2 regions of the Streptomyces sp. NPDC088097 genome follow, and region 1 is predicted to be linked to the other one. Evidence: riboswitches for the same ligand, from Rfam matches in the RefSeq annotation. Region 1 holds a riboswitch; the other holds the start of a gene.
The links. Region 1 has a riboswitch for cobalamin ahead of ACIOD1_RS01405 (ribonucleoside-diphosphate reductase subunit alpha). Riboswitches for the same ligand answer to the same signal wherever they lie in the genome.
Positions count from the first base shown of each region.

Region 1 (4,884 bases):
TCATCGCGATGCCGACCCTCAAGATGCCCGCCGTCACGGACTTCGCCGCGCGCGGGGACGGCCCGGTCTTCGCCGGCTCGATGTTCCCGTTCGTCTTCATCACCATCGCCTGCGGGGCGCTGTCCGGCTTCCATTCCCTGGTCTCCTCGGGCACCACCCCGAAGATGATCCAGAAGGAGACCCAGGTGAAGGTCATCGGCTACGGCGCGATGCTCACCGAGTCCTTCGTCGCCGTCATGGCCGTGATAGCGGCGAGCATCATCGAGCCCGGCCTGTACTTCGCCGTGAACTCCCCCGCCGGGGTCGTCGGCACCACCGTGCAGACCGCCTCCGCCGCGGTCGGCCACTTCGGCTTCGCCATCAGCCCGGAGGCCCTCGCCCAGGCCGCGAAGGACGTGGAGGAGGCGAGCCTGCTCTCCCGTACGGGTGGTGCGCCGACCTTCGCGCTCGGGATGTCGGAGATCTTCTCCTCCGTGATCGGCGGCGCCGGCATGAAGGCGTTCTGGTACCACTTCGCCATCATGTTCGAGGCCCTGTTCATCCTGACCACCGTGGACGCGGGCACCCGTGTGGGGCGGTTCATGCTCCAGGACACGCTCGGCAACGTCCACAAGTCCTTCAAGGACATCAGCTGGAAGCCGGGCGTCTGGCTCGCCAGCGCGGTCGTCGTCGGCGGCTGGGGCTACTTCCTGTGGGTCGGCGTGAAGGACCCGCTGGGCGGCATCAACCAGCTCTTCCCGCTGTTCGGCATCGCGAACCAGCTGCTCGCGGCGGTGGCCCTGGCCGTCTGCACCACCCTGCTGGTCAAGTCGGGGCGCCTGAAGTGGGCCTGGATCACGGGTGTTCCGCTCGCCTGGGACGTGGCCGTCACCCTGACCGCCAGCTACCAGAAGATCTTCTCCGAGGACGTGAAGGTCGGCTTCTTCGCGCAGCGCGACAAGTACCAGACCGGCATCGACGCCGGGAAGGTGCTGCCGCCCGCCAAGAACCTGGACGAGATGCACACCGTGGTCACCAACGCCACCGTGGACGGGGCCCTGTCGGTGCTGTTCGCCGTCCTGATCGTGATCGTGCTCCTGGACGCGGCCCGGACCTGCTTCAAGGCGATCTCCGACCCCGCCTCGGTGAAGCTCTCCGAGGTCCCGTGGAGCGAGTCCCGGATCATCGCCCCGGCCGGACTGGTCGCGACCGCCGAGGAGAAGGCCGAGCTCACCGCGGCCGGCCTGGACGCGGGCGGCGGCCGGGTGAAGGAACCCGTCGCGTGAGCGGGGGCGGGGCATCCGCATCCGCGTCGGCCTCGGCGGGCATTCCGCGCCGGGTGCGCGCGGCGCTGGCGAAGGCGCGGTACTTCGTACGGGAGTTCTCGGGCGAGGCGGCGTACGACCGCCACGTCGCGCACACCCGCGCGCACGACCCCGGGGCCGAGGTTCCGACCCGGCGCGCCTTCGAACGGGCCCGCACCGACGCCCGCGAGGCGGACCCCCGCGAGGGCTTCCGCTGCTGCTGATCGACCGGCCCCGGCGGCCTGCGAACCACCCGCCGACAGCCCGCTGAACCGCCCGTACAGGGCCCCGCCGCACTCCGGCGGGGCCCTGTTGCACACTCGGGCCATGGACATCGCGATCAGGGCGGCACGGCCGGCCGAATACGAAGAGCTGGGCGAGATCACCGCACAGGCGTACGTGGGCGACGGACTGCTGGACTCCGACGCGGCGTTCTACGCGGGCGTCCTGCGCGACGTGGCCGCCCGCGCGGCCGACGGCGAGGTGCTGGTGGCCGTCGCCCCCTCCGACACCGACTCCCACACCGACGCCGACTCCGACGCCCTGCTGGGCGGTGTGACCTTCGCCCCGCCCGGTAGCCCTTTGGCCGACATCGCGGGCCCCGGAGAAGCCGAGTTCCGGATGCTGGCCGTCGCCCGCGAGGCCCGTGGGCGCGGCGCCGGCGAGGCCCTGGTGCGCGCCTGCGCGGCCCGCGCGCGGGGTCTGGAGGGGGTCACGCACCTGGTCCTCTCGACCCAGCGCGGCATGACCGGAGCCCAGCGGATCTACGAGAGACTCGGCTTCGTCCGCACCCCGGAACGGGACTGGGCGCCCGTCCCGGGCCTGACCCTGCTCACGTACCGCATGGAGCTGTGAGGACACGCTGAGCGAGGGCCGACACTACATGTGGGGGCTACCACGCAAGGGCGCCCCCACATGTATGCTCAAGGCTGCTGTCGCCGCAGGGGAATCCGGTGCGAATCCGGAACTGTCCCGCAACGGTATGGAGTACGGCTTTTGCCGTACCCCCAAGTCCGAAGGCCTGCCGACAGCGCGCCCGGCTCGACCGAACCGGGTGCCGACACGTCCGGGCCTCGCGGTTGGGCCGGTGGACGCCATGCGGTGGTGTACGCGTACCTGCCACGCCCGCATGCGCCCGCTCGCGCCCCGCCCCGCCGATGACCGGGCCGAGTGAGGGAGAGCTCCCCCCGTGACCATCGCGCCTGCCGCACCGCGCGCCGAGTCCGACCAGCCCACAGCTGAAGGTCCCGGGGCCGCGCTCCTGCGCACCCTCACCGAGCTGACGGCCGACCTCCCCGACACCGACCCGGGTCGGGTCGCCGCCTCCGCCCTGCGCGGTCGCAGTGCCGTCGCGGACGAGGCCGAACTGCGGGGGCTCGCCACCGAGGCCGCCGCGGGGCTGATCTCCGAGGACCCGGCGTACTCCCGCCTCGCCGCCCGCCTGCTCACGCTGGCCGTGGCCGACGAGGCCGCGGGCCAGGGTTCGACCTCCTTCGCCGAGTCGGTCGCCGTCGGCCACCGCGAGGGCCTGATCGCCGACCGCACCGCCGCGTTCGTCGCCCTGCACGCCAACCGGCTGAACGCCCTGGTCGAGCACGCGCTCGCCGAGGGCGCCGACGACCGCTTCGGCTTCTTCGGCCTGCGCACCCTGCACAGCCGCTACCTGCTGCGCCACCCCCTCACCCGCCAGGTGATCGAGACCCCGCAGTACTTCATGCTGCGCGTGGCCTGCGGCCTCGCCGAGAACGAGACGGTCCAGGCCGTCGAGGAAGTGGCCTCGCTCTACCGGCTGATGAGCCGCCTCGACTACCTGCCGTCCTCCCCCACGCTCTTCAACTCCGGCACCCGCCACCCGCAGATGTCCTCCTGCTACCTGCTGGACTCCCCGCTGGACGAGCTGGACTCGATCTACGACCGCTACCACCAGGTCGCGCGCCTGTCCAAGCACGCCGGCGGCATCGGCCTGTCGTACTCCCGCATCCGCGCCCGCGGTTCGCTGATCCGCGGCACCAACGGCCACTCCAACGGCATCGTGCCGTTCCTGAAGACCCTCGACGCCTCCGTCGCCGCCGTGAACCAGGGCGGCCGTCGCAAGGGCGCCGCCGCCGTCTACCTGGAGACCTGGCACGCGGACATCGAGGAGTTCCTGGAGCTGCGCGACAACACCGGCGAGGACCAGCGCCGCACGCACAACCTGAACCTCGCCCACTGGGTGCCCGACGAGTTCATGCGCCGCGTGAACGCCGACGGCCAGTGGTCCCTGTTCTCCCCGGCCGACGTCCCCGAGCTGGTCGACCTGTGGGGCGACGAGTTCGACGCCGCCTACCGCAAGGCCGAGGCCGGCGGCCTGGCCCGCAAGACCATGCCCGCCCGCGACCTGTACGGCCGGATGATGCGCACCCTCGCGCAGACCGGCCAGGGCTGGATGACCTTCAAGGACGCCTCCAACCGCACGGCGAACCAGACCGCCGAGCCGGGCACGGTCGTGCACTCCTCCAACCTCTGCACCGAGATCATCGAGGTCACCAACGACGGCGAGACGGCCGTCTGCAACCTCGGCTCGGTCAACCTCGGCGCCTTCGTCCTGAACGGGGAGATCGACTGGGAGCGGCTGGACGAGACCGTCCGCACCGCCGTGACCTTCCTCGACCGCGTCGTGGACATCAACTTCTACCCGACCGAGCAGGCGGGCCGCTCCAACGCCCGTTGGCGTCCGGTGGGCCTGGGCGCGATGGGTCTGCAGGACGTCTTCTTCCAGCTGAAGCTGCCCTTCGACTCCGCCGAGGCGAAGGCCCTTTCGACGAAGCTCTCCGAGCGCATCATGCTCGCGGCGTACGAGGCCTCGTGCGACCTGGCCGAGCGCAGCGGCCCGCTCCCCGCGTGGGAGCAGACCCGCACCGCGCGCGGCGTCCTGCACCCCGACCACTACGACGTCGAGCTGAACTGGCCGGAGCGCTGGGACGCGCTGCGCGCCCGCGTCGCCCGGAGCGGCATGCGCAACTCGCTGCTCCTCGCCATCGCCCCGACGGCGACCATCGCCTCCATCGCGGGCGTGTACGAGTGCATCGAGCCGCAGGTCTCCAACCTCTTCAAGCGCGAGACCCTGAGCGGGGAGTTCCTCCAGGTCAACGGCTACCTGGTGCAGGAGCTCAAGCGCCTGGGCGTGTGGGACGCGCAGACCCGCGAGGCGCTGCGCGAGGCCAGCGGCTCGGTCCAGGGCTTCGGCTGGATCCCGGCGGAGGTGCGCGAGCTGTACCGCACGGCGTGGGAGCTCCCGCAGCGCGGCCTGATCGACATGGCGGCGGCCCGTACGCCGTTCCTCGACCAGTCGCAGTCGCTCAACCTGTTCCTGGAGACGCCGACCATCGGGAAGCTCTCCTCGATGTACGCGTACGCCTGGAAGCAGGGTCTGAAGACCACGTACTACCTGCGGTCCCGCCCGGCGACGAAGATCGCCCGCGCCGCCTCCGGCAGCGCCGTCCCGGCGACCGCCGCTCCCCTCCCGCAGGCCGTCGACGCCGACGCGCTGGCCTGCTCCCTCGAAAACCCCGAGTCCTGCGAGGCCTGCCAGTAATGAGTTCCGACCACACCAAGAACCTGC
Region 1 covers NZ_JBIUTJ010000001.1:317,325-322,208, forward strand. The annotation lists gene ACIOD1_RS01390 (carbon starvation CstA family protein) at 1-1,265, shown strand, start outside; gene ACIOD1_RS01395 (YbdD/YjiX family protein) at 1,307-1,507, shown strand; gene ACIOD1_RS01400 (GNAT family N-acetyltransferase) at 1,611-2,138, shown strand; cobalamin riboswitch at 2,193-2,327, shown strand; gene ACIOD1_RS01405 (ribonucleoside-diphosphate reductase subunit alpha) at 2,473-4,857, shown strand; gene ACIOD1_RS01410 (ribonucleotide-diphosphate reductase subunit beta) at 4,857-4,884, shown strand, end outside.

Region 2 (4,884 bases), 230 kb from region 1:
GGCCGCCGAGTCCCGCCCCGGCGGGAAGTCCTTGGCCTCGATGGCCTCGTACGTCGCCAGCTGCCCCCGGTGCAGCTCCAGATGCCGGCGCAGCTCGGCGCCCAGCCCCTGCGGCCCGACCACGGCCGCCGCCCGGATCCGCAGCAGCAGCGCGTCCCGCTGGGGCTTGGGGTCCTGCCGCTCGTCCACCCAGCGGGCCAGCTCCGCGCTGCCGGCCGGCAGCACCTCGTACTCCTTGCGCCGGCCCCGTACTGGCACCTCGCCGGGCAGGGCGCGGATCAGCCCGGCCTCCTCCAGCCGCCCCAGCTCGCGGTAGATCTGCTGGTGCGTCGCGGACCAGAAGTACCCGATCGACCGGTCGAACCGCCGGGTCAGCTCCAGCCCCGACGAGGGCCTTTCGAGCAGGGCGGTGAGGATGGCGTGCGGGAGCGACATGCGGACATCCTAGGTTTGCGCGCCGCCCGGCCGCTGCCCGCTCCACTCGGCCAGCGCCTGCGGAGTACGGGGTCCCGGGGCGTCGGCCGCCAGCAGGCCGTGCGCGCGCAGCACGGCCGTCACCGCCGGGGACCAGGCCTGGCGCAGTCCCGCGGAGGCCAGCAACCCCGGGTCCGACAACAGGGTCCGCGCGGCCCCGGTGCGGACCCCGTCCGGGGTCAGGACGGCGGCGTCGTCGGCCCAGCGGACCGCGAGGTCCACATCGTGCGTGGCCATCACCACGGTGGTGCCGGCGGCCCGCAGGCCCGCGAGGACGTCCAGGAGGCGCTCCTGCCCGTCCGGGTCCAGCCCGGCCGTCGGCTCGTCCAGGATCAGCACGCGCGGCGCCATCGCCACCGCCCCCGCGATGGCCGCGCGCTTGCGCTGCCCGTACGACAGGAGGTGCGTCGGGCGGTCGCGCAGCCCCGTGATGTCCAGCGCCGCCAAGGCCGCGTCGACCCGGGCGCGGACCTCGGGCGCGGGCAGCCCCAGGTTCATCGGGCCGAAGGACACGTCCTGTTCGACGGAGGCGGCGAAGAGCTGGTCGTCCGGGTCCTGGACCACCAGCTGCACCGAGGTCCGCAGCCGGGTCAGCCCCGCCCTGTCGTACGCCACCCGCTCCCCGTCCAGGCGCAGCGCGCCCGTGCCGGGCCGCAGGCCCCCGCTCAGCAGCCGCATCAGGGTGGTCTTCCCGCTGCCGTTGCGGCCCAGCAGGACCAGGGCCCGGCCGGGCGCGATGGCGAAGTCCACGTCGCGGAGCACGGCCGGGCCGTCCTCGTAGGCGTAGCCCGCTCCGGTCAGCTCCACCAAGGGGGTCACAGGTACAGCTCCTTCAGTACGAGGGTCCCCGCGACCAGACCGGCCAGCAGGGCGGCGGAGGCCGCCAGGAACGGCCGCGACAGCCTGGCCTCCGGGACCAGCACCCGCAGCGCGCCGTCGTAGCCGCGCCCGGCGAGGCCCTCCTGGAGCCGGGCGGCGCGGTCGAAGGCCCGTACGAAGGAGGTCGCCGCGAGCCCGGCCAGGGAACGCCACACCGCCGCCCGGCTCGTCCGGCCCAGGCGCGCGGCCTGGGCCCGGCGGACCTGGGCCATCGAGTCGAGCAGCAGGAAGCCGATCCGGTACATGACCAGGGCCACGTCCACCACCGGCGCCGGCACCCCGGCCCGCACCAGACGCGGCAGCACGTCCGAGACCGGTGTGGTGAAGGCGAACAGCAGCACCCCGAGCGAGGCCGCCGAGGTCCGCAGCAGCAGCTCGGCGGCGTGCCGGGGCCCGTCGGGGGCCAGGGAGAGGAAACCGGCCGGGCCGCCGACCGACACCAGCAGCGGCAGCGCCCCGGTCACGCAGAAGCCCAGCGGGACCCGGAAGGCCCGCCACAGCTGCCGACCGGCGACCCCGGCCGGCCCGAGCAGCACGGTCAGGGTCGCGGCCGCCACCAGCGGACCGCCGGGCCAGGGCGGCAGGCACACGGCGCTGACCGTGAGCCCGAGCCCGAGCAGTGCCTTCTCCAGGGGGTGGCGGCCCCGCCAGCGGCTGGAGTGGGCCGCCACGTCGATGGGCAGCACCGGCTAGGCCTCCGGCGCGGCCGGGGCGGGGGCGCCGGCGACGGCCGTCCGGGCGGCGCCCGTGTCGGATGCGGCGTCGGCGGCCGCAGCGGCGGCGGCCCCTTGGCGGCGTCCCTTGCGCACGCCGAAGTAGTAGGCGAGCACGCCCGCGCCCAAGGCCGCCTGGAGGGCGAACAGCGCCGACTCGATCTCCCCGGAGGGGGGTTCGTACAGCGGGGAGAACCAGGGCTCGTAGTCGGGCTTCAGCTCGGTGATGGCCGTCTCCGCCTGCGCGTCCGCGCCGGCGAACGGCTCCTCCTTGCCGTCGCCCATGCCCAGCGCGAGCGGGAGCACGGCCAGCGCCGCGACCAGGAGCAGCAACAGGGTGTTGATCTTCGCGTTCCTCGACATCAGAGCGCCGCCTCCGTCTTCTCCTGCTTGCCGCCGGTGAGCCGGGCGACCCCGAGCCGGACCAGGTCGGACTTGCTGGACTGCATCAGCAGCCGCATCACGAGGACGGTCAGCAGCCCCTCGCTCACCGCGAGCGGGATCTGGGTGAGGGCGAAGATGCCCGCGAACTTCTCCAGCGAGCCGACGAAGCCGCTGCTCGCGTCGGGGAAGGCCAGCGCCAGCTGGACGGAGGTCACGCAGTAGGTGACCAGGTCGGCGAAGAAGGCGCCGAAGAAGACGGTCACCATCAGCGGCGCCCCGGACTTCCGCAGCAGCCGGTAGACGGCGTAGCCGGCCCAAGGCCCGGCGATGGCCATCGAGAAGACGTTCGCGCCGAGGGTGGTGAGCCCGCCGTGCGCCAGCAGCAGGGCCTGGAACAGCAGGGTGATCGTGCCGAGCACCGCCATGATGGGCGGCCGGAACAGGATGGCGCCGAGCCCCGTCCCCGTGGGGTGCGAGCAGCTGCCCGTCACCGAGGGGATCTTGAGCGCGGACAGGACGAAGGTGAACGCTCCGGACGCCCCGAGCAACAGGGTGCTCTCCGGGTGGGCCTTCACCTCGCGGGTGAGGGCGCGTACGCCGTGGACGACGAACGGGGCGGAAGCGGCGCCCCAGGCGACCGCGTGCAAGGGGGGCAGGAACCCCTCGGCTATATGCATGAGTAGAGAGACCTCTCCAGCACCTCGTGGATGGACGACGCGCCTCGGCCGGTCTCCTGGCTGACGGGTACTGATGCCCTGGCTCCGCCTTCCCGGGTCCGTGCGGTCTCCCGCGCGGGCCCAGTGGCTTCCCGCAGGAGTGGAGCCGGACTTCCCGATCACAGTGGCGAGGGCCGCGCCGGTTTTCCACCGGCTTCCCGAACACCAAGGCCCGTTGACCCTAGTCGGCCGCGCGTACGGGCACCAACCCGGCCCTCCCGGGGCGTCCGTGGCGGCAGGCCCCCCGTGGCTGCCGGCGCCCGTGACGGCCGGCCCTCGCCCGTGCGGGTGCGGTGCGGTGGCGGGGGCGGGCGGCGGTGGGCAGGGTGGGAGCGTGCCAGCAGACTCCCCGGACCCCCGGGCCTCGCAGGAGCCCTCGGGCCCCGACTACTCCGACCTCTCCGCCGTCTTCGTGAACTGCACGCTCAAACGGTCGCCCGAGACCAGCAACACCGAGGGGCTGATCGCCAAGAGCCGCGCCGTCATGGAGGCCGCGGGCGCCCGGACGGAGCTGATCCGGGCCGTCGACCACGACATCGCCACCGGTGTCTGGCCGGACATGACCGAGCACGGGTGGGAGAGCGACCAGTGGCCGGTCCTCTACAGCCGGATCATGGACGCCGACATCCTCGTGCTCTGCGGGCCCATCTGGCTGGGCGACAACAGCTCCGTCATGAAGCAGGTGATCGAGCGGCTCTACGCCTGCTCCTCGATCCTGAACGAGCAGGGCCAGTACGCCTACTACGGTCGGGTCGGCGGGGCGCTGATCACCGGGAACGAGGACGGCGTCAAGCACTGCGCCATGAACGTCCTCTACAGCCTCCAGCACCTCGGCTACGCGATCCCGCCGCAGGCCGACGCGGGCTGGATCGGGGAGGCCGGCCCCGGGCCCTCCTACCTGGACGCCGGCTCCGGCGGTCCCGAGAACGACTTCACCAACCGCAACACGGCCTTCATGTCCTGGAACCTGATGCACCTCGCCGCCCTGCTCAAGCGGGCCGGCGGCATGCCCGCCCACGGAAACCAGCGCTCCCTGTGGGACGCGGGCTGCCGCTTCGACTTCCCGAACCCCGAACACCGCTGAACCGGCCGGGTACGGGACGGGCCCGGGGCGGCAGACGCCCCGGGCCCGTCCCGTACCCGCCGACGACCGTCAGCAGGTGTTCGGGTGCGCGACGTCCAGCACGAAGCGCTCCGGCGAGTGCAGGACGCTCGTGGTGTAGGTCGGCTTGGTGTCGAAGGCGGCGCCGAAGGTCACGTACCCCTCGAAGTCGCCCGTCATGGCGAGGCCCTTGAGCTTGCTGAGGTAGATCTTCTGGAGCTTGGGGCCCTGGTAGACGCTGTGCCCGGCGTCGTCGTGGGCGTCCGCGGGGTGGAGGCGGACCTCAAGGAAGTACGTCCCGGCCAGCGGGACGGGCTTGCCCGATCCGTCGTAGACCAGCTCGGAGACGGGGGTGACGGTGACCGAGGGCAGGGAGCCCTCGACGTCGATCACGATCCGGTCGAAGGTGCAGTGGCCGCCCCAGCGGGCGTTGACGACGTACGGGTTGTGGGCCGCCGCGGCCTTCGTGGCCTTGGCGGCGCCGGCGGAGGAGGCCGCGGACGCCGGCGCGGCGAGGCCTATGCCGACGGTGAGCAGCGCGCCCGTGGCCAGGGCCACGATCCGGCGGCTGCGCGGGGAGTGGGTGCGGTGCGGGCGGTGGTGACGCATGACGTCC
Region 2 covers NZ_JBIUTJ010000001.1:85,252-90,135, reverse strand. The annotation lists gene ACIOD1_RS00395 (PadR family transcriptional regulator) at 1-435, opposite strand, end outside; gene ACIOD1_RS00390 (ATP-binding cassette domain-containing protein) at 445-1,293, opposite strand; gene cbiQ (cobalt ECF transporter T component CbiQ) at 1,290-2,039, opposite strand; gene ACIOD1_RS00380 (energy-coupling factor ABC transporter substrate-binding protein) at 2,043-2,429, opposite strand; gene ACIOD1_RS00375 (energy-coupling factor ABC transporter permease) at 2,429-3,127, opposite strand; cobalamin riboswitch at 3,156-3,351, opposite strand; gene ACIOD1_RS00370 (flavodoxin family protein) at 3,501-4,250, shown strand; gene ACIOD1_RS00365 (hypothetical protein) at 4,320-4,877, opposite strand.
Region 2: linked by a shared signal. The riboswitch ahead of ACIOD1_RS00375 (energy-coupling factor ABC transporter permease) and the one ahead of ACIOD1_RS01405 (ribonucleoside-diphosphate reductase subunit alpha) in region 1 are both predicted to bind cobalamin.